Regions from separate parts of the Planococcus sp. SE5232 genome, predicted to be linked through region 1. Evidence: riboswitches for the same ligand, from Rfam matches in the RefSeq annotation. Region 1 holds a riboswitch; each other region holds the start of a gene.
The links. A riboswitch is a leader RNA that binds a small molecule or an ion and turns the genes downstream of it on or off. The one in region 1 is predicted to bind S-adenosylmethionine.

Region 1 (7,609 bases):
AGGAATTCCATTTGGATCCGGTTGAAACGCGCCAGTTGTTCCAGGATCTTGGCTGGAAGACGATTGTCGGTTTCCAGACGCGCAACCCGGTGCACCGGGCACATGAGTACATCCAGAAAGCGGCATTGGAAGTGGTTGACGGATTGTTGTTGAATCCACTTGTGGGCGAAACGAAATCCGACGACATTTCAGCGGCGGTGCGGATGGAAAGCTACCAGGTCATCTTGAAGCATTACTATCCTGCAGATCGTGCGCGCCTAGCCATCTATCCTGCAGCAATGCGCTATGCGGGACCGAAAGAAGCGGTTCTTCACGCCATCGTCCGCAAGAACTATGGCTGCACACATTTTATCGTCGGGCGCGACCATGCCGGTGTCGGCGATTATTACGGCACATACGAAGCGCAGGAATTCATCAGCCAGTTCGAAGACGAACTGGGCATTCAAATCTTCAAATTCGAGCATTCATTCTACTGCAATGCATGCGAAAACATGGCAACAGCCAAAACCTGCCCACATACGGCAGAAAATCATGTTCATTTGAGCGGTACGAAAGTACGTGAATTGCTTCGCAACGGGGAGAAGCCCCCGAAACAATTTTCCCGTCCGGAAGTGGCGGATGTCCTTATCAAAGGCTTGCGGGAGACCGTAGTAAGTAACTAAGTTGAAGGATGGTTGCCCATGTCAGTCGAAATGATTTTTGTGCTAATTGTCATCGTTGCTATGGTCAGTGCCTTACTGTTTGAAGTTGCCCGTCCGGATATGATCGTGTTCTCTGCATTGGTGGTTTTGCTGCTGTCAGGAATTTTAACGACAGAAGAAGCATTGCGCGGCTTTTCCAATCCGGGAATGCTGACCATTGCCTTATTGTTCATCGTTGTCGGTACCGTACAAAAGCATGGCCTGATTGACCAGATGATGATTGGCTGGCTGAACAAGGGCAAGAGCCTGAAAGGATCATTGTTCCGTATTTTTCTTCCGCTCCCGCTATTTTCGGCTTTCTTGAATAATACGCCGATCGTTGTGACATTGACGCCCTTATTGAAGAAATGGTGTGAAGAAAGGAATATTGCACCATCCAAGGTGCTGATTCCTTTATCGTATGTAACGATTTTAGGAGGCACCATCACCTTGATGGGAACCTCGACGAACCTAGTTATTCACGGCATGCTCATCGATTATGGGCTTCCAGGATTTTCGCTGTTCCAATTGGCGATTGTCGGCATTCCCATCACCATTGTCGGATTAATCTATTTATTTACCGTCGGCAATATGCTGTTGCCTGAAAATAAGGGGTTCAGCAAGCAGGTTGCTGAAGATTCCCGGAAATACATCGCTGAAATGAGAGTGGAAGAGGCGTTTCCATATACCGGTCAAACGGTTGAAGAAGCGAAGCTTCGTGATTTGAAGGGGCTGTACCTGATTGAAATCATTCGGGATCATGCCCGGATTTCATCGGTCAGTTCCAAAACCGTTATCCAAGCTGGAGATCGCCTGATTTTTACAGGACTTATTTCCACCATTGCCGATTTGCAAAAAAGAAAAGGGCTGACATTGAAGACGGGAACCGATCTTCAATTGGAAGACCTGAAAAACGGCAATACACAGCTCGCGGAAGCTGTGGTTTCCCATGAATCTTCGCTGCTGTCGAAGACCATCAAGCAATCCCAATTCCGTTCACGCTATGATGCCGGTGTTATGGCCGTTCATCGCAATAATGAGCGCATCAAAAGCAAAGTCGGCGATATCATTCTGCGGCCGGGCGATACGCTGCTGCTGCTCGCCGGAACGGGTTTTGTGGAAAAATACCAGCAGTCCAATGACTTTTATGTCGTCTCTTCCATGAAAACCCCAAAATCCCTGCAGGAAAGCCGGTTCGTGGGTTGGTTTTCATTGCTGGTGCTACTGGGCGCCATTATCCTGGTTGTTGTCGGTTGGCTGAGCATGTTCAAAGCCATGGCATTGGCAGTGCTGATTTTGCTGGTGACCAAATCAATTTCAATGGAAGACGCTAAAAACGATGTGCAGTTTAATGTACTGCTGCTGATTGCCAGTGCATTCGGAGTTGGGGCAGCTATGACCAAAACGGGTTTGGCACAATGGGCGGCAGACGGGCTGTTGGCAATCGGCCAGCCATTCGGCCTGCTGGCCATTCTGATTTTAGTGTATCTGCTGACCAGCATCTTTACAGAATTGATCACCAATAGTGCGGCGGCGGTCCTGATGATTCCAATCGGCATCGAAATGGCCAGCAATCTGCAGCTTGACCCAATGGGCTTTGCCGTCATTATCGCCATTTCCGCATCCGCCAGTTTCATCACGCCAATCGGTTATCAGACCAATTTGATCGTCTATGGACCGGGTGGCTATAAATTCACAGATTACGTCAAAGTAGGGACACCCCTTAGTATTCTAGTCATGTCGGTTACCATTGGAATCGTCTACTATTACTGGTTTTAGGAGGAGAAAAAATGAGCAAATCAACGAATATCGTTTGGCATGAATCGAGTGTTACAAAAGAAGATAGACAGAAATTGAATAATCACAAAAGCGGGGTCCTGTGGTTTACGGGGTTATCGGGCTCAGGGAAATCGACGGTATCCGTTGCCTTGGAAAAAGAAATCCACGCACTTGGAATCCGTACCTACCTATTGGATGGGGATAATGTCCGCCACGGGTTGAATAAAAACCTGGGATTCAGTCCCGAAGACCGCACTGAAAATATCCGGCGGATCGGTGAAGTCGGAAAGCTGATGAGCGATGCCGGGGTATTGACTTTGACCGCATTCATTTCTCCGTATCAGGAAGACCGCGATCAAGTCCGTGCGCTGCTTGAAGAAGATGAGTTTATCGAAATTTATGTGAAGTGCAGTGTGGACGCTTGTGAAGCACGCGATCCGAAAGGCCTTTATAAAAAAGCCAGAGCCGGAGAAATCAAAGGGTTTACCGGCATCGATGCACCCTATGAAGAACCGGTGAAACCTGAAATCGTCATTGAAACCGATAAGCAGTCACTGGAAGAATCGGTTCAAGTGATTATCGATTATTTGAAGAAAACAGGCTACTTGGGCTAATGGCAAGTGGCATTGACCTGAATCGACTGCTCGAAATCAGCCTCTCCGCAGGCCGGGAAATCATGGCGGTTTATGGACAGGAACTGACTGTTGAGGCAAAATCGGACGATTCGCCGCTGACGATTGCAGATCAGCGGTCTCACCGCGTAATTGATGCAGGACTGAAGAGCGCCTATCCGGAAATACCGGTGCTGAGCGAAGAGGGCAGTGAAATTCCTTATGAAGAACGGAAAAACTGGAAGCGGTTTTGGCTTGTGGATCCACTCGACGGCACCAAGGAATTCATCAAACAGAACGGCGAGTTTACAGTCAACATCGCATTAATAGAAGGAAACTATCCTGTTCTCGGCGTTATTTATGTGCCGGCGACCGATGTATTCTATTTTGGTGAAGACAATGAGGGCGCCTATAAATTGGAAGATGCTTCTGCTGAAAGGTTTGAAAACGTTGATGTACTGCGCGAAAAAAGCATTTCCTTATCTGCTGAAAAAACGGGGGATATAACCCGGATCGTCACGAGCCGCTCCCATATGTCGGCTGAAACACATGAATTTATTGAACGGCTGAATAATGAAGGGCAATCGATTGAGCGTGTATCGGCTGGTAGCTCTCTGAAATTTTGTCTAGTGGCCGAAGGGCAGGCGGATTATTACCCGCGCTTTGCGCCGACGATGGAATGGGATACGGCTGCCGGACAAGCGATTGTCGAAGCGGCAGGCGGCCTCGTGCAATGCGCCAAAGATCAAAGCCGGTTTTCCTATAACCAGGAAAGCCTCACAAATGGCTGGTTTTTGGCAGCAGGGAAGAACTCATGATTTCGAAGAGCCGAGAAATGAAGAAAGAAAAATAACCCGAGTAAATAAATGATATTTTCAGAGTTTTATTGACAGTTATCTTTTATTGCTTTAGTATTTAGACAAATCATAAAACCTAGTAAACTTATAAGGTATTTCTTATCATGAGAGGTGGAGGGACTGGCCCTTTGAAGCCTCGGCAACAGCTTTAGTCTTTGACTGGGGATAATGTGCCAATTCCAGCAGGTCCCGAACGGATCTGGAAGATAAGAAGACAGGCTTGCTGCAATTGCGCATTGGCTCCCTCTCTTCTTGTTCTATTGGAAGAGAGGGTTTTTATTTATATTTTTTGGTGGGAAATTCATTGTCTTGCTTTCGAAGAAATCGCTTCAGGCGGACGCTTTCCGCGGGCACGTCTTCTGCCGCTTCCCTCGCGTTGCTCAGTCCAGTGGCTCCAGCCCGTGTCGCTCTGTCGCTTTGCTCCGTCACTGCTCCCGCAGGAGTCGCCGCCTTTCTCTCTTTCTTCTAGGCGATATGCATAAAAATAAAGAGTCGAAATTATCATCTCTAATTAAGATATGGAGCAAAACAGTGGAGACTCCCGCGGGATAGCGAAGTGTCGAAATCCACTCGGGCGTTTAGCCCGAGTTAGTTCGGCGCAAGCCCGTAGGAAAGCGGAGCTGATTTGCGGAATATCCAAGTACAATAATATTTATTGAGAATGCTTAATTTATTTTATGAAAGTTTGAAGGAGGAAGTTAGGATGAGCCATGCTGTTTCGTACGAGCAATTTACTGGAGATCCATTTAAGGACCTGGCACCGACCGATACGCTGAAAGGTGCCGCTGATATTCTGGAATGGGCCTATGATTCCTATGGAGAGAATATTGTCTATGCCTGCAGCTTCGGAGCGGAGGGCATGGTATTGATCGATCTTATTTCCAAGGTGAAAAGCGATGCGGAAGTGGTGTTCCTGGACACCGACGTCCACTTCGACCAAACCTATGAATTGATTGAGCGGGTCAAGAAACGCTACCCGAAATTGAACATCCGCATGAAAAAACCGGAATTGACGCTGGAGGAGCAAGCCAGCCAGTTCGGCGATGAACTGTGGAACAGCCAGCCGGATAAATGCTGCGATATCCGCAAAGTCAAACCGCTTGAACAGACCCTTTCCGGCGCACAGGCCTGGATTTCCGGCCTCAGAAGAGAGCAGTCGGCAAGCCGCAGCAAAACGGATTTCATCAATAAAGACAACCGCTTCAAATCCGTTAAGGTTTGCCCGCTGATCCACTGGACATGGGACGATGTTTGGCAGTATATCCAATTGAACGGCCTTGAATATAATATTTTGCACGACGAAGGTTATCCAAGCATCGGCTGCAAGCACTGTTCGTTTGCCGTGACAACGGATGGAGACAGCCGCGACGGAAGATGGAAAGGTTTTGCGAAAACTGAATGTGGCCTGCATACATAATGTGGCCAGCAGGATGATGGAAATCAACGATCAGAAAATGGCGGAATCTTCGTTTCTCTGGTTAAAAAAAGGAGTCTAGGAAGCTTATGAAAAAAGTTTATTTAGTTGGTGCAGGTCCAGGCGACCTTGATTTGATTACAGTGAAAGGGTTGAAGGCCATTCAGAAGGCCGATGTCATCCTTTATGATCGCTTGATAAACCAGGAATTGCTGGACGAAGCGAAAGAACATGCCCAATTGATCTATTGCGGCAAAAAACCCGATAACCATTCATTGAAACAGGAAGAAATCAACGAGCTGCTGTGCCGGTTTGCGCTGCAAGGAAAAATCGTAACACGCCTGAAAGGCGGCGACCCTTTTGTTTTTGGGAGAGGTGGAGAAGAAGCGGAAGCACTGGTGGACCATAATATTCCGTTTGAAATTGTTCCGGGAATCACAGCGGGGATCGCGGCGCCAGCCTATGCAGGAATCCCGGTCACCCACCGCGATTACAGTTCGTCCGTAGCTTTTATTTCAGGGGTCAGCAAAGTCGGCGTCGATCAGGATGAATACTGGGAACATGTCGTTAAAAGTATGGATACATTGTGCATCTATATGGGCGTCAGCAAGCTTCCGGAAATCTGCGGCCGTTTGATGCGCCATGGATTGAAACCGACGACACCGATCGCCTTGATTGAATGGGGGACGACAGAACGGCAGCGGACCGTTACTGGAACGCTTGAGGACATTGTCCGAAACGCCAAGGATTTCGAGAACCCATCGATGATCGTTGTGGGAGAAGTGGTCCGCCTGAGAGACAAATTGCAATGGTATGAGCAGCTGCAGGACGAACAGCAATTCCAGCTTGCCGCCCATGTTGGATAAGGAGATGGTGACATGCAGGCTGTATTATATGTAAGCCACGGAAGCCGTGTAAAGGAAACGCGCCAGGAAGCGATGGCGTTTATGGAGCAGGTTCATTTAAAAGTTGATGTGGCTCTACATGAAACCTGCTTTTTGGAGTTGGCTAGTCCGGATATTGGCGAAGGGATCGACAGTCTAGTCGAACAGGGCGCTACAGCGATTGCCGTCGTTCCAGTTCTGCTGTTGAGTGCCGGACATTATTACGAAGATATTCCGGATGAAGTCAAAAAATCAGTATTGCGCTATCCCGACATCCGCTTTACGTATGGAAAACCGCTGGGCGTGCAGGACCGGCTCGTAGAGATTTTAGCCGAACGTCTACAGGAAACGGGCGTGCACCGCTTGCCTGAAGCGAAGATTCTACTGGTCGGAAGAGGCGGGAAAAGTTCGGAAATCACTCGTTCGGTTGAAGAAATTGCTGCGAAACTGGCAGTGAAAGCAAATGTACCGAACGTAGACGTCTGTTATTTGGCCGCAGCTGCCCCGTCATTTGATGAAGGATTGCAAGCTTCCATCAATTCGGGCAGCAAACAGATTTTCGTAGTCCCTTATTTATGGTTCACCGGACTTCTGGTGAAATCAATGCAGAAGAAAATCAGCGGATTGTCGTCATACGAACAGCAGATTATCTTATGTGGATATTTAGGCGATCATCCATCTATGGTGGATGCCCTCGCAGAACGTGTGCTTGAAGCGCTGCAAAACGAGCAGCAGCCGGCATGGTGAACGACGGAAGGAGAGATTGGATATGAATGGATTGGCCGGAAAGAAAATAGGTGTGGCAGCCGTACGTGCCGCAAAAGAAATCAGCCTGCTCATTGAAAAGCAGTCCGGCACTCCTGTCATTCTCCCGATTCAGGGAAGGCAGAGGCTAAACGAAGACATCAGCGCACAGAACATCACGGATTTTTTAGCCGAATCTTTTGACTGGACCATCTTCACAACCGGCATCGGAGCACGAACATTAACGGATTCAGCTGAAAACATCGGTCTGCAATCACGTTATCTCGATAAGCTGAAAGAAACAAAACTGGCCGTTCGCGGCAGCAAAACGATGAAATGGATCAAAGAACATGGTCTGGAGCCGATCCATGTTTCAGAAGATGGAACAATGGACAATCTATTAGCAGCGTTAGATGAAGAGTATAAAGGCAAAAGCCCACAGCGGATCTTCTTGCAGGCCTATGACCAGGACGATGATAAGCTGAAAAGCATATTGGAAGAAAATGGCCATACCGTCTACTTATCCCGCCCTTATTCCTACGAAAAACCAGACGCTCTCGTAGTGGACCAGTTGAAGCAATCCATTATCGAACAGTCCCTGGATGCCATTGTCTTCACCAGTAAAACGCAAGTCAGGAAT
Region 2 (7,609 bases), on a different contig from region 1:
GAACTATTGTCTTATGTCCCCCCATAAACAAACCCCTCTGACAACTTTTAGTCAGAGGGGTTACTCAATTATTGCGAAACTTCGTTATAGATGCTGGATGCAGCCAAATCCTGCTCCACCAGCAACTCGTTCAACTGTGCGTCTGCTTCGTTGAACTTCTCATCAGCTGCTTCAAATGACGCATCTTTCGCCAATTCTTCAGCTTTTATCTCATAAGATTCACGAATAGAAGCAAATGCCTTTTCGATCTGTCCTTTTTGATCTTGCAATACCTCCGGAATCTCCAGGGCATCTACTGCTCCTGCCGCTTCATTTGCAGAAGTGATTGCTGCGTCTTTCATCGCTTGCAATTCTTCGCCTTCCGGCAACGTGCCTTCTGCCTGATTCATCTCAAATGTATTTAGACCCCCATCTACCGCATTGATGGCATTTGGAATGGACATATAGAATTTCATCAATTCTCTTTTTACTTCTTTGTTGTCTTCAGAACCCTCTGCACCTGTTGTTGCTTCCGCTGGCTCAGCTGATTCCTCCGCTCCGCACGCCGCCAATAAAACGGTTGCCGATAACCCAATTGCCCATAACTTTTTCATGATGTTTCCCCCTATTGTGTAATATCTTCGCTATAATAGCACAGAAATTACCAATAGAATAGACACTTGGGGAAAGTTGTAATTTACAAAATCGCTTAATTATTCAAAACTCTTCCGTCCATTTGTAAAACGGTCGACAATATGTGCCAATGCACCGTCACCGGTTACATTAGCAGCCGTACCGAAACTGTCCTGAGCCATGTAAAGCGCGATCATAAGAGCGACCATTGTCGGATCGAAACCGAGCATAATTTCAAGCAGGCCAATTGCCGCCATGACAGCGCCACCCGGAACTCCCGGAGCTGCAACCATGGTGACACCCAACATTAAGATGAACGGGAAGAAACTTGCGAAAGTGGGCACTCCGCCTGTCAGCAATACTACACCGATCGCACAGGAAACCAGCGTAATCGTACTGCCTGACAAATGAATCGTCGCAAATAACGGAACCGTAAAGTCTGCGACGCGCTCATTAGCACCGGATTTGCGTGCCTGCCGCAACGTGACAGGAATTGTCGCCGCAGAAGACTGAGTTCCCAAGGCTGTAAAATAAGCCGGCATCATTGTTTTCAGGATCACCAATGGGTTTTTCCCTTTTAAAGCTCCTGCCGCTGAATATTGAAGCAGCAGCATAGCCCAATGAAGGATGATGATCATCACAAAAACGATGCCGAACAGCGATAGGATTTCAAATACTGCACCACCATATGCCATATTGGCAAAAATACCGAAGATATGAAACGGCAATAAAGGAATAATGATGTAAGAAATTGTCTTCTCAATAATCGCTTGGAACTCATCGAAAAACGACAACATGGTCTTGCTTCCTGTAGAGGCCATGCCGATCCCCAGAAGAAAAGCCAAAATCAGTGCAGACATGACGCCAAAAACAGGTGGCATATCAAGGGCAATAAACGTTGTTGCCAAAGCGTGTTCCGGGTCTTCCAAACTGCTCAAAGATCCAGATTGCATAAAATTGGGCAATACGGTTGTTGCTACGAAAAACGCGAAAACCCCAGCCGTAACCGTGGAAGCATAGGCAACACCTGTAGCCATACCCAGCAGTTTGCCCGAGCCTTTTCCTAATTTTGCAATCCCCGGCGCAATGAATCCCAGAATAATCAACGGCACAACAAAGTTCAAGAAGTTACCGAAAATCGTCGTAAATGTTGCAAATACACGCACCAAAGCTTCTGGTGCCACCAAGCCAATAAGCACCCCCAAAACAATCGCTACCACAATGCGCGGCAATAAACCAAAATTGAACTTCATCAATATGTCCTCCTCATGTGAACAAATGCTTCTTTTTATTATTCAAAAGTAGCACAGACCTTCTCTGAATGTAAGGTGTTCACGAAAACGCGAAATATTTCTATTATTTAGACAAAAAAATAAAAAAGCATCCAAAAGGATGCTTTTTCTACTCAGTCTACGGGTACTACTGAACCGCCCCACTCTTCCAGGATGAAATCCTGGATTTCCTGAGATTTCAATACTTCCACCAACGCAGTAATGTTTTCGTTTTCTTCGTCACCCGCGCGTACGGCAATAATGTTTACATACGGCGACTCTGATGATTCAAGTGCAATTGAATCTTCCAACGGGCTGATGCCTGCATCAATTGCGTAGTTCGAGTTGATCAATACTGCATCGCCTTCTCCAGCTTCATACATCTGAACCAGCAAAGCTGCTTCGTAATCAGCATCAAATTGAAGATTTTTCGGGTTTTCAACAACATCACTCACTTCAGCAGCCGTCTTATCGACGCCTTCTGCCAATGTGATCAGGCCTTCAGCTTCAAGCAAAGAAAGAATGCGGCCATGGTCTGCTACCGAGTTGCTCATCAGGATGGTTCCGCCTTCTGGAAGTTCATCAAGAGAAGCATAATCCTGCGAATAGACACCGATTGGTTCGATGTGGATACCGCCAGCGTTTTCAAACTCATAGCCATGATCCGCAACTTGTGATGCAAGATATGGAACGTGTTGGAAGTAGTTGGCATCAATTTCGCCAGATTCCAAATCTTCATTCGGCAGGATATAATCCTGGTAGGTTTCAATTTCCAGTTCAATTCCCTGTTCTTCAAGAATCGGTTGAGCCTGTTCTAAAATTTCAGCGTGCGGCACGTTGGAAGCCCCTACGCGCAATGTTTGGGATTCTTCTTCACTTGCTCCGCCATTGCCGCATCCTGCAAGTACCAAAGCCGTCAATGCTGTTCCTACTACAAATTTCTTCATGTTCAATCTCTCCCTTATAATGTGTTTTATTTATAGGACGGAAAAATCCGCTGTTACCGTTTGTCTGCTTTTGTAGTGGCGAGATCGCCGATATATTGGATTACGAAGACGATGATCAGGATTAAGATCGTCGCCATCAACGTAACGTCTTCACGGCTGCGCTGGAAGCCATCCAGGAAAGCTAATGTCCCAAGACCGCCAGCGCCAATAATGCCCGCCATAGCCGTATAGCCGACGAGTGCAATGGCTGTTACCGTAATACCCGAAATCAAGGCCGGCTTCGATTCCGGCAACAGGACTTTCCAGATGATGGTGCCCGTCGTCGCACCCATAGAACGGGCCGCTTCGATGACCCCTTTGTCAATTTCCTTCAATGCAATAAGTACCATACGAGCGTAAAACGGAGCCGAGCCGATAATCAATGCGGGCAAAGCCGCATTCGGTCCCCGAATCGAGCCCATTAGGAATAAAGTGAAAGGAATTAACAGGATGATTAGGATGATAAAAGGAATCGAACGGAATATATTGACGAACGCTCCTGTTAGCCAATTGACCACTTTGTTGGCCCATAACTGTTTCGGCGCCGTTAAAAACAAGATAATTCCCAGAGCTAAACCGATTACAAACGTAAACACAGTCGATAATGCTGTCATATAGAGCGTTTCAAGTGTTGCTTCCCACATGCTGTCCCAATCTACATTCGGAAATAAAGAATCAATCATTGTGCATCACCTCCGCCTGAACATCTTCCGTGCGAAGAAATGCCAGTGCTTCTTCAATTTCTGCTTTAGAACCTTTCAACTGCAAAATCAATGTTCCATATGCTCCGCGCTGGGTATGCGAGATATTGCCCTGGACAATATTGACTTCCACTGCATGGCTGCGGATCAGTTTCGTCAGAATCGGTTGTTCAGTCTGCTCACCGACAAAAACCAATTTCACCAGTTCACCTGTAGGATATAGCTCCCGCAGATTTTTGATGGTTTCCTCAGAATCTCCGGAATCGGTCACCTGTGCAACAAAACGCTTCGTAATTTCCTCTTTTGGTGATTGGAAGACATTGAGGACATCGCCAAGTTCAACAACCCGACCGCCTTCCATGACCGCCACACGATGGCAAATCTTACGGATGACATGCATTTCGTGCGTAATTAGAACAATCGTCAATCCCAATCGTTTATTGATGTCCACCAGCAAATCCAGGATGGCATCTGTTGTTTCCGGATCAAGTGCTGACGTCGCTTCATCACATAATAGGACCTCTGGATCGTTTGCCAGCGCACGGGCAATGCCGACACGCTGTTTCTGGCCACCTGAAAGTTCGGATGGATAGGCATGTTCACGCCCGGCCAAGCCGACTAGCTCAATCAGTTCCTGAACCCGCTTTCCGCGCTGTTGTTTCGACACTCCAGCAATTTCAAGCGGAAATTCAATATTTTCTTTCACGGTCCGGGACCACAGCAGATTAAAATGCTGGAAAATCATGCTGACTTTTTGTCGGGCCTTCCGCAATTCCCCGCCTTTGATGGAGGTAATCACCTTGCCATTGATTTCCACCGTACCTGATGTCGGTTTTTCCAAGCCATTCAACAAACGAATCAATGTACTTTTACCGGCGCCACTGTATCCGATGATGCCGAATATTTCTCCATCAGCAATAGATAAATCGACTTGGTCCACAGCCGTAAGGACCGCTTTTCCTGTGTCGAACTTTTTTGTCACTTTTGTTAACTCAATCATTCGTTGTACACCCCTGAATCCTAAAAATAAAAGCCCTTCCGCGCATAACTGAGCAGAAGGGCAAACGTATATTACACGAAAACCAATCTCTCATCTTCCAAAGCTTTCGCTTCGTGTGATTTGGCACCATTTCATTTTCATGACGGTTGCCGGGCTTCATAGGGCACTTCCCTCCACCACTCTTAATAAGAGTTTCGATATGAAATTATTTGATCAGAAATCCAATTTACCACGACCGGCTATATTCGTCAACAGATTTTAACTTGTCATATAAATAAGGAACTGATTGGAAAGCATATATTTTTTCTTTCAATTGGCCATCTTCTGTAATCAGCAGGCATGGCACGCTTTCCACTTCATATAAACCCGCAATTTCCTGAACGTAATTCAAGTTCGCTTTGCCTAACTGCAGATCCGGCAACAGCTCTGTGACGACAGACAGCATTTTAGATGCCACTTGGCAGGTTCCGCACATCGGCGTGTATAAATAAAATGCAGTGATCCGTTTTGTATTCTTTTCTTTGATCCATTCTTTATGAGTCCATTCCTTCATCTTCTTCATCCCTCTATCAATAGCTTATTGACCTGGACATTCGCTGAAATGAGCACATCCTTCAGGATGCGAAGCGGGGTTTTCGCGACTTCCTTGTAGCTCCTGTTGACATAGAAATGCCGGGCTTCGGGAAACTCGCGTTTGACCAGCTTCCGCAATTTTTCTCCTGAAGAGTCTGCATCCACTAATATGATGATGTCCTGACCTTCGTATGGCAGCAATAATTCTTCAAGTCTCGATACACTAACTGTACCATTTGTGCAAAGAATCGTCACGGGTTCTGCAATGAGCGGTGCAATCCTCGATTTATCGCTGATCCCTTCCACCACGATCACCTTTCCCATATACACTCACCCCATCGAGTTTAGAATCCTAAAAGACAAGAGGCTATCTATTGTACATAAGATACCTTTATAATTTGGTATTCCACAAAAAGGCTGCCTAAAAACCCTTGGTTTCATTTATACATCGACAGACCTTCTGATTTGGATCCATTAAGGGTTAAGCATTTTTGAATTGCTGCCCATAAAAAAAAGCGCCAAAATACAGGCGCTTTCCAGGATTACTCGTTGATCATTTCTTTGTATTGGTCTGCTGTCATCAATGCGCTGACTTCATCTTCTGAAGGAGCTTCGATAACCACCATCCAAGCCTGCTCGTAAGGTGACTCGTTGACGAATTCCGGGCTGTCTTCAAGCTCAGAGTTAACTTCGACAACTTTCCCGCTGATTGGTGCATACAATTCCGAAACCGTCTTAACGGATTCCACGCTGCCGAAAGGCTGATCTTTTTTCAGTTCATCCCCGACTTGTGGAAGTTCAACGAAAACGATATCCCCCAATTCAGCCTGTGCGAAATGAGTAATTCCGATACGCGCATTGCCATCTTCGATTTTGACCCATTCATGTTCTTTTGAATAACGAAGTTCTTCTGGTGTGCTCATCTTGACCCCTCCAAATTATGTAGTTCATTCAAATTCAGTTTGACATAAACGGCTGTGAAATACAAGATGACACAAATCTACTACAGCCAGCTATTTTGGTAATCTGCTTCCTTAAACCCAAGTGTCACAGTTTTCCCGTCCCACGCCAACGGCCGTTTGATCAGCATGCCATCTGAAGCCAGAAGCTCCAATTGCTGTTCTTCGGACATGTCCGACAGCTTTTCTTTAAGTCCAAGCGAACGGTAAACCAAGCCGCTCGTATTGAAGAACTTCTTCAATTCCAAATCGCTTGCCTCATAAATCTCCGTCAACTGTTCTTTTGTCGGCGGGTTTTCTGCAATATGTATTTCGTTGTATTCCACACCATTTTGGTTCAGCCAACTTTTTGCTTTCCGGCAAGTTGTGCATTTCGGGTATGCATAATAAGTAATCACGTTAGTACCTCCCTTTTTTCTAAGCTTACCAAAAAGAAAGCTTTCGGTCGACGACTAAAAAAACAGGCAAACCCGATACAGCTGGGGATGCCTGTTTTCCACTACTCATTAAACGATGTATTTTTCGACATCGATCAGCTTGACAGCCGCTTCGCGTTTTTTCGCAATCACGTTGTAAGGCGTTGAACGAGTCAGTTTGCGCAACGCAGAAAGCATCATTCGCTGGTTGTCGCCTTCGATGGCAGCAATCAATGTTTCTTTCGCATCTTTTTCGATTTGATCGAATGCTTCCTGGCAGTAGATTTGCGTATATAGCAGTTTTTGCTTGGCTTTTTCCTCGCCTGATGCAGCAATCGCCTTTTCTGTACGCAAGACTACTGATTCCATTGCAAAGACGTTGCTGACAATGTCTGCGATGTTAACAAGCACTTCCTGCTCGGCTTCCAGTTTCGTGCCGTAAGTCTGAGCGGCAAGCCCAGCTGCCAGCAATGCGATTTTCTTCGCATTTTTCACCAGGTATTTCTCTTGAGCCAACGCTTCGGTGCCGACTTCTTCCGGCATCATCATCAATAGCTCTTCCTGAAGCTGCTGTGCATGCTGCAATAATGGCAATTCGCCTTTCATCGCTTTACGCAAAAGCGTTCCTGGAACAAGCAAGCGGTTGATTTCGTTGGTTCCTTCAAAAATACGGTTGATGCGTGAATCGCGGTAGATGCGCTCGATTTCGTATTCCTGCATAAAGCCGTAGCCGCCATGCAATTGTACGCCTTCATCCACAATATAATCCAATGTTTCCGTACCGAAGAATTTATTGAGTGAACATTCCACTGCAAATTCAGCGATGGAGTCAGCCACTAATTTACCGTCTGCATGCTGCTCATCCGTAAATCCGCTCATGCGGTCTTCGAACAATCCAACAGTACGGTAAACAGAGCTTTCAACTGCATATAATTTAGAAGCCATCGTGGCCAATTTCTCACGCGTCAAGTTAAATGAAGAGATCGGTGTCTTGAACTGTTGGCGCTGGTTCGTATAAGGGATCGTCAATTCCATTGCGCGCTTGGAAGCTCCGATTGTACCCACTCCCAATTTGTAGCGCCCGATGTTCA
Region 3 (7,609 bases), on a different contig from region 1:
CTCCGATGATCTGGGCACCGGCTTCATGCCAGCGCCGTGTATTTGAGGTAAACAGATCTGCTGAAGAACCTTTCCCCCATGTCTTGCTTGTCGGATCGTATTCTTCACCTGAATTCGGATACACGATGACCGGCTTGCTGGTCTGGCTCTTCACCTCGTTGATCAACGATTCGATGAGGTGGGGTGCTGAACAATTGATGCCGATTGCCGCTGCTTGCTGTTGGCCATCCAACCACTCCGCACATTTGGCGATTTTCTCTCCATCGCTTATGTGATATTCGTCTTTTGCGCTGAAACTGAACCACGCATAGACATCCGGAAACTCCTTTAATACTTTGACGATCGCTTTAGCTTCCGCCAGACAGGGGATGGTTTCACACGCTAAAATATCTGCACCCGCTCCAACCAACACCCGGATCCGTTCTTTATGGAAGGCAATCAATTCCTCTTCGCTCACCGAATAATCACCGCGGTATTCAGAACCATCCGACAGGAACGCTCCATATGGCCCGACAGAAGCGGCAACGAGTGGTTTCGGCCGGTTTGATTGATCCTGCAAATCTGACCAAAATTCATCACGGGCTTCTGCTGCAAGTGCAACAGACTTGTCGATCAAGCCGATTGCCTCCTCCCCGGTCAACCCTCTTTCTTTATATCCTTCGATAGTCGCCTGGTAGCTTGCGGTAATTGCGCAATCTGCACCTGCCTGAAAATAATCCAAGTGAACTTTCTTGATCAATTCCGGGTTTTCCATCAAGACTTTTGCCGACCATAAGCGGTCATTTAAATTGCAGCCGTAATTCTCAAGCTCTGTGGCCATCGCGCCGTCAAGAATGACAATTGGGAAGCGGTTCAAAATTTGTTCGATCGGGTTCACGCTAATTCATCCTTTCCAAATCCAAGCTCTTTTTGCGATTTATTAATTGTTCCGGGTGGCTTTGCCTAAAAATTGCTTTGTTCTTTCCATTTTTGCGTTAGTAAAAAGCTGATCCGCAGTGCCTTCTTCGATGATGACACCGTCTTCCATGAAAATGACACGATCCGAGATTTCACGCGCAAAGTTAAGCTCATGGGTAACGATAAACATCGTTTTGCCTGTGTCTGCCACACTTCTGATTGTCGCCAAAACTTCATCAACCAGCTCTGGGTCCAGAGAAGACGTCGGTTCATCAAACAATAACACTTCCGGATTGAGTGCAAGTGCCCGAGCAATGCCCACCCGTTGCTGCTGGCCACCCGATAGTTGTACCGGATAATGGCTTAGCTTATTCGACAAGCCCACCCGTTCGAGAATTTCCAAGCTCTTCTTTTTCGCTTCGTCTTTCTTCAGTTGCTTGACACTGGTTAACCCGATCATTACATTTTGCAGCACGGTTAAGTTTTTAAACAGATTGTATTGCTGAAAAACCATTCCTGTCGACGTTCTCAAAGCAAAGATATCCGACTTGCTGGCTGATTCAACGTCCACTCGGTTGCCGCCGATTTCCACTATTCCGCTGGTCGGCTGCTCCAGGAAATTGATGCAGCGCAACAGTGTCGACTTGCCTGAGCCGCTTGGTCCCAAAATAGAAACAACCTCGCCTTTATCGACGCTTATATTGATTCCCTTCAGCACATGATGGCTGTCGTAATATTTATGGATATTTTCCAATTTAATCATGAGGCAATCCCTCTTTCATATCTGCGAGCCCGCTTCTCGATTTTCACCAGCAACCGCTCTACTATTATGCAAAGGATCCAGTAGACGATGGATACCGCAATGTATACTTCAAAAAATGCCAAACCGCGGGACCCAAGAATTTTGGCTTGCCCCATAATGTCCACGACGCCAATGATGAAAACCAGCGACGTGTCTTTGATCGTGCTGATGAACATATTTCCCAGGTTCGGGATTGCGACTGCCAACGCCTGCGGGAAAATGATTTGAAGCATCATTTGTGTAGGCTTCATCCCGATTGCTTTTGCAGCTTCAAATTGTCCCCGATCAACCGATTCGATCGCTGACCGGATCGTCTCGGACAAATAAGCGCCCAGATTAATGGAAAAAGCCAGTAGCGCATATACTTCGGGCGGTATACTGTTGACGTCGGCGGACTGAAGCCAGCCATATTCAATCTGTAAATAATAGATGATCTTCGGTATTCCATAAAACACCAAATAGATTTGGACCAGTAAAGGCGTTCCTCTGACAAAAGAGATGTATATCGATGAAACCACACTTAATACCGGAACCTTGTATATTTTGATCAATGCGGTGAAAACCCCGATAACTAAACTCAAAATCAATGAGCCGACAGCTATCCCGATGGTAATCGGGAGCCGTGAAATAATAGCAGGAAAACTTTCGATTAAAAATTGTATATCCAGTAGATTTTCCATTTTCTCTTTCCTTCCACAGACCTATTCAGGGATATATTCTCCGCCAGTCCACTTGATCGACAGGTCCGTTAAGGTACCGTCTTCTTTAAGTTCTTTCAGGATGGGATCGATTAAGGATTTTAATTTTTCGCCCTCTTCTCCATTTTTCAACACAATTCCCATGTCATCATTGACCAAAGGCTGCCCCACAATTTCTACTCCTAAATTGTTTTTTTCCAACACCGCATTCATCATAATCGGATCATTCACGTAGGCATCGACACGGCCATTTTGCACGTCCTGCAAAATTTCCGAAGGGTTTCCACTTTCGCTGTATTTCAACTCAATGGGCGTATCTGCTGTTTCGTTATACTCCTCCAGCAACAGCGTATAAGAATCCCCCGCTAAAGCGCCAACCGCCTTTCCTTCTAAATCCTCTACAGTCCGGATGTCTTCTCTTCCGGTTTTCACCGCAATGACTGTTTCTGCTGCAAAATAAGATTCATCGGTGAACAAGTACTTTTCCTGGCGTTCAGGTGTTTTTGCTACTTGGTCTGCGATTGCCTGAACCTTATTGGATTCGAGTGCAAGAAACATGCTATCCCACGGAACGGCGACAAACTCGAATGTATAGCCATCCAATTTTTCATCGATCGCTTTCACCATCTCGACGTCATACCCTGTCAATTCATTAGTGTCATCCGCAAAAGCAAATGGCGGATAATCATTTTGCGTTCCTACCACAACCACTTGATCGCCCGTTGCACTTGTCGCTTCCTCCGACGAACACCCACTTAACGCCCCGATTACACCCAGTGATAAAAACAGGGATCCCAATACATAATGTTTTCTTTTCATTTTCATGCTCCTTTTTTAGGCAACAAGCCGTAAGTCAATTTGATGGGGAAAGGCAAAAGCCAATTTTTCTTGCTATGTAAGCTAAATGTAAAGACATTACTGCCGGCAAAGGACTAGTTGCTTATCCATACATGGGGTCATCCTTTTTCTTTTGCATATTTCCAAGTCACCGAAAACCTCCTTTTTCTACTTTTCAAGAAAATCATTTTTGCAATCGCCCTTTGGAAACAAAAAAACCTCTTCCAATAGGAAAGAGGTTTCAGCCAAATTCTTATCTCTCAGAATAAAACACTCTGCAGGAATTAGCACCTCTCATAAAAATGATGGTTGCTGGACTTCACAGGGCCTGTCCCTCAGTCTCTCTTGATAAGTTATTTAATTTTTTTTTCATATTAACGATAGTATTTGACATTGGCTCTCATGTCAAATACATTTTTATTCTATTTCGAATTTACTCAAAATTTTTTTGCACAAAATTGGCGTTTATACCCAACGAATGGAGCTCCATTGCAGAGTGTCCACCAGTTTCTGAGTTCCCGTTGAAATAATTCAAGGCGTATAGCGCATAATGGACGATTGACAATCCCTCACATCTTTCATACCATCTAGTAATAATTCACCCTTGCTTTTTTACAGGAGAGCGTCGTTTTAAAACCACTTTACTAGCAAAGAAGATTGGAGCGAGAAAATGACCAAAAAAGCTATTTATGATGTCGCAATAATTGGAGCTGGAACAATGGGAATGGCTGCCGGCGCTTTTTTGGCACAGCAAAACGTGAAAACTGTTTTGATCGATGCCTTTGATCCTCCGCATATCCATGGCAGCCATCATGGCGATACCCGCTTGATCCGCCATGCTTACGGCGAAGGGAGGCAATACGTTACATTAGTAAAACGTGCGCAGCAATTGTGGGAGGAACTGGAGCAGCAAACCGGCTTCAACATCTTTGAAAAAACCGGGGTCGTCGGCCTTGGCCCGCAGGATTCGCCCTTCCTGCAGGAGACAATTGCGGCTGCTCATAAGTATAACCTTCCGTTAGAGATGCTGACCGGCAAGGAAATCAACGAAAGATGGCCGGGATTTTCTGTACCTGACCATTTCATCGGCTGCTTTGAATCAGAATCAGGAATCCTCTACAGCGAGAATGCCATTCGGGCATACAAAAAAATGGCTATTACACACGGAGCACAGCTGGTTGCCCATACACCCGTTCAACACATCGATCTTCACGACGAACAAGGTGTAAAAATCACGACCGAACATATGACGTTTCATGCCAAGAAAGTAATCGTCACGGCGGGAGCGTGGGCAGCCAACCTGTTGCCGGATTTGAAGCTGCCGATCCAGCCGATCCGTAAAGCTGTGGCTTGGTTCGAAGCGCCTTCCAAATTATATGACGCAGTTAACTTTCCAGCTTTTTTTGTAGAAGACCAAGATAAAAAGTTCTATGGTTTCCCCAGTTTGAATGGAGCGGGCCTTAAAATCGGAAGGTCGGATGGCGGACAGCCGATCGACCCGAATCTGCAGACCCAGAACTTTGGAGCACACGAATCAGATGAAGGCGACTTGAGGCAGGGTCTTGAGCTTTACCTCCCCCGTGCAAACGGCAAACTAAAGCAAGGAAAAACATGTTTATATACCCTTTCGGCTGACAATGATTTTATCGTCGATTTCCATCCCGAAGATCCTCGTGTCATTTTCGCCTGCGGGTTTTCCGGCCATGGCTTTAAATTTGGAAGTGTCATGGGAGAAGTATTGAGCCAATTGGCTTTAGCAGGAGAAAGCCAATTGGATATCTCTATATTTGCTCTCAGCAGATTTGGCTCAGGATCCAAAACACTACGCCCGTCCGAATTCTAATAGACAAGAGGTGAACTGAACAGCAATGAAAATGTAAATTGGAGCCGCTGTTCCTGCACAGTCTGGACGCAGAAACAGCAGCTTCAATTCCTACTCGATATGCTACTGATTTTAAACTCTTCCACAGGCTGCTAACCCGTTTTCCTGATCGCGTTGACTTGCTCCCTACTAAAACATGGCTCTATCAGAACCCGTTAAAAAATGAGGCAAACAAGACAAAAACAATAAGCAGAACAAAGATGGTGATTATGATGCCTGGCAGAATGACAATGAAAAATCCTTTCCAAGACGAGACACGATGGGCTTCGCCTACTGCTTTGCAGACGATGACGAATGTCCAAACAGACACTACCCCCATCACCAAGGACATGACAACGACAAGCAGATTGCCCTCCACATCCCGCCGGTCTGCAAAGAACGTTTCAGGTGACGCAAAAGCCCAGATAATCAGCAGTGGCAGAAGCCAAATTTGTGGTATTTGAGCTGTAGCCAATGCTTTGAACATTTCCTGATAGGATGCCGTTCCTTTGAACAACCGCCCAACCAGCAACAATATAGCGGCTCCCAGGAAATAACCAAACGCACTCCCGATCGGACCGGTAACCAATGCCTGAAGAACAGCTGCCCACGCCGGCATGTTGGCGCTTCTCGTATTCATGAGCCCGAGCAGGCCTGAAGCAAACCCCGTCAAGACAATGAGCAAAATGATGTATTTAGCGGACTTGCGGTCAATGACGAAGCGGACGGTTTCACGTGTGCGCAGCCAAATATCGGTCAACGGATTCACTTCACGCTCTTTGCGTAATCGATCTTCCCTCACCATGGTTTCCTCCTCCTTTCTTTCGTTTGTTACAGCGGCTGGCAGCGGCATCCCCTCATTTTCCTATATTATTGTAGTTCCCCCTTTCCTCTTTTATTATCAGAAATGCGCTTATATTCTTTGCCAGAAAGTTAAAAAGGATTCTTACAGGCCCGAATGGCCCGAAAGAATCCTTTTTATACAATGTCTCAATCAATTGGTTCACTTTCTATTAAACAATTAACTGAGCGACAGCAGCAGGTTGCAATATGACCGTTCTTAAGTTCACTCCGACTAAGCTCTAAAGCTTTTCACCCACTAGTAAGGGGAGTGTTTCTTCGGCAAACTGAATGGCTTTTTCGGCAATAAAATCCAATTCATGGTCCATGGAAGCAATGTGATAGGAATTGTGCAATTCGTATTTCCTCTTTCTCTCTGATTGAACCCTGCGGAGAATGTAATCCGTATTGCCCGGTGGTACAACATGATCTTCGAGCGACTGGAAACAGACGACCGGACAGCGCACGTCCGCAAGCTTAGCATCGACAGCGTTCATATACTTTAATAATTGCTGATACGCTTTGACTGGTGCCTTCTCATAAGTGATTTCCAGCGCATCCTCTTTTTTGATGTCCGGCTGGCCTTCGGTGACATAAGCGGAATACGGCTGGTCGCGGTATGGTTCAAACGCAGGGATGTCAATCGCCGGATTAATCAGGACAATTCCTTGAATATCCGGATAGCGGCTGGCCAAATCCAAGCTCAAGGTCCCGCCCATCGATTGCCCAATGACGATAACGCTGGAACATGCCTGTTTGAGGTCCTTATAGGCCTCTTCTATCCGCGCAAACCAATCGTCGCAGACAAACTGTTCGAGGTCTTTGAAATGCGTACCGTGGCCAGGAAGCCGTGGACAAGAAACCGTATAGCCATGGGCAGCAATTGCCTCACCCAATTCCTTTACACTTTGCGGCGTGCCTAAAAAGCCGTGGCATAATAAAATCCCCATGCTATTTCCTTTCAGAAAAAATGAGTCAGCTTCTGGGATGACCGGATATTGTTCATGTACCATTTGAATCCTCCTATGCCTGTTCTAAATCTATCTGCTCGTGCTAAAAAGCTTATTCACATTAGACTACACTTAAAACCTACTTGTCAACTTGGTTTTAAAACCACTTACTCTTGAGGCCACATATTTGTCGGACTTTCGCTGAATAGATGATTCCTTCATGGAATGACCGTTATGTACAGAAACATTCAAAAAAGAGTCTCTCCCTATTGATGAAGGAAAGACTCTTTTTCAATTGTGATCACCTGTTTTGTTTCAGCCGATTCCATGATACCCAGAATGACTCTCAACGATTTAAGTGCATCTTCACCAGTTACAATCGGCTCCTGGTCCAAACGGATGGCATCGACAAACGCATCGATGACACCACTGGGGGTCTGGTTATCGTTCGTCTGGATCGCTTCCAGCTCATAGTTTATTTTTTCGCCGGATTGCATGATGATTTCCAGCTGGTACTGCTCGTTGTGGTAAATTTTCATGATGCCTTTCTCACAATAGACGATGGTGCTGTTATCTTCTTCTCCGTAATACGTCCAAGAAAACGCCGCATTGCCGAGACGTCCTTTTCGGGTTGCCAGGCTGCATACCAGATTGTCGCATACTTCAATCGGCTCACCATTTTCATCCACTTTATGCAAAGCCCCTTGAAATGCGCTCACTTGGA

Region 2: it holds a riboswitch for S-adenosylmethionine, as region 1 does, so the genes downstream of both, ACRC6Q_RS16480 (methionine ABC transporter ATP-binding protein) here and ACRC6Q_RS13230 (phosphoadenylyl-sulfate reductase) in region 1, are expected to answer to the same signal.
Region 3: it holds a riboswitch for S-adenosylmethionine, as region 1 does, so the genes downstream of both, ACRC6Q_RS00285 (transporter substrate-binding domain-containing protein) here and ACRC6Q_RS13230 (phosphoadenylyl-sulfate reductase) in region 1, are expected to answer to the same signal.

The regions. Positions count from the first base shown of each region.
Region 1 covers NZ_JBOGCP010000003.1:426,802-434,410, reverse strand. Annotated here, with positions in the region: gene sat (sulfate adenylyltransferase) at 1-662, shown strand, start outside; gene ACRC6Q_RS13245 (SLC13 family permease) at 681-2,459, shown strand; gene cysC (adenylyl-sulfate kinase) at 2,471-3,073, shown strand; gene cysQ (3'(2'),5'-bisphosphate nucleotidase CysQ) at 3,073-3,888, shown strand; SAM riboswitch class I at 4,024-4,140, shown strand; gene ACRC6Q_RS13230 (phosphoadenylyl-sulfate reductase) at 4,631-5,344, shown strand; gene cobA (uroporphyrinogen-III C-methyltransferase) at 5,431-6,207, shown strand; gene ACRC6Q_RS13220 (sirohydrochlorin chelatase) at 6,220-6,972, shown strand; gene ACRC6Q_RS13215 (uroporphyrinogen-III synthase) at 6,995-7,609, shown strand, end outside.
Region 2 covers NZ_JBOGCP010000005.1:140,117-147,725, reverse strand. Annotated here, with positions in the region: gene ACRC6Q_RS16500 (hypothetical protein) at 69-593, opposite strand; gene ACRC6Q_RS16495 (dicarboxylate/amino acid:cation symporter) at 693-1,865, opposite strand; gene ACRC6Q_RS16490 (MetQ/NlpA family ABC transporter substrate-binding protein) at 2,018-2,830, opposite strand; gene ACRC6Q_RS16485 (methionine ABC transporter permease) at 2,884-3,552, opposite strand; gene ACRC6Q_RS16480 (methionine ABC transporter ATP-binding protein) at 3,545-4,570, opposite strand; SAM riboswitch class I at 4,658-4,762, opposite strand; gene ACRC6Q_RS16475 (thioredoxin family protein) at 4,797-5,123, opposite strand; gene ACRC6Q_RS16470 (toprim domain-containing protein) at 5,129-5,467, opposite strand; gene gcvH (glycine cleavage system protein GcvH) at 5,686-6,066, opposite strand; gene ACRC6Q_RS16460 (arsenate reductase family protein) at 6,147-6,500, opposite strand; gene ACRC6Q_RS16455 (acyl-CoA dehydrogenase family protein) at 6,609-7,609, opposite strand, start outside.
Region 3 covers NZ_JBOGCP010000001.1:55,387-62,995, reverse strand. Annotated here, with positions in the region: gene mmuM (homocysteine S-methyltransferase) at 1-877, opposite strand, end outside; gene ACRC6Q_RS00295 (amino acid ABC transporter ATP-binding protein) at 920-1,660, opposite strand; gene ACRC6Q_RS00290 (amino acid ABC transporter permease) at 1,657-2,379, opposite strand; gene ACRC6Q_RS00285 (transporter substrate-binding domain-containing protein) at 2,401-3,216, opposite strand; SAM riboswitch class I at 3,485-3,589, opposite strand; gene solA (N-methyl-L-tryptophan oxidase) at 3,905-5,077, shown strand; gene ACRC6Q_RS00275 (Yip1 family protein) at 5,262-5,900, opposite strand; gene ACRC6Q_RS00270 (alpha/beta hydrolase) at 6,178-6,948, opposite strand; gene ACRC6Q_RS00265 (Gfo/Idh/MocA family protein) at 7,152-7,609, opposite strand, start outside.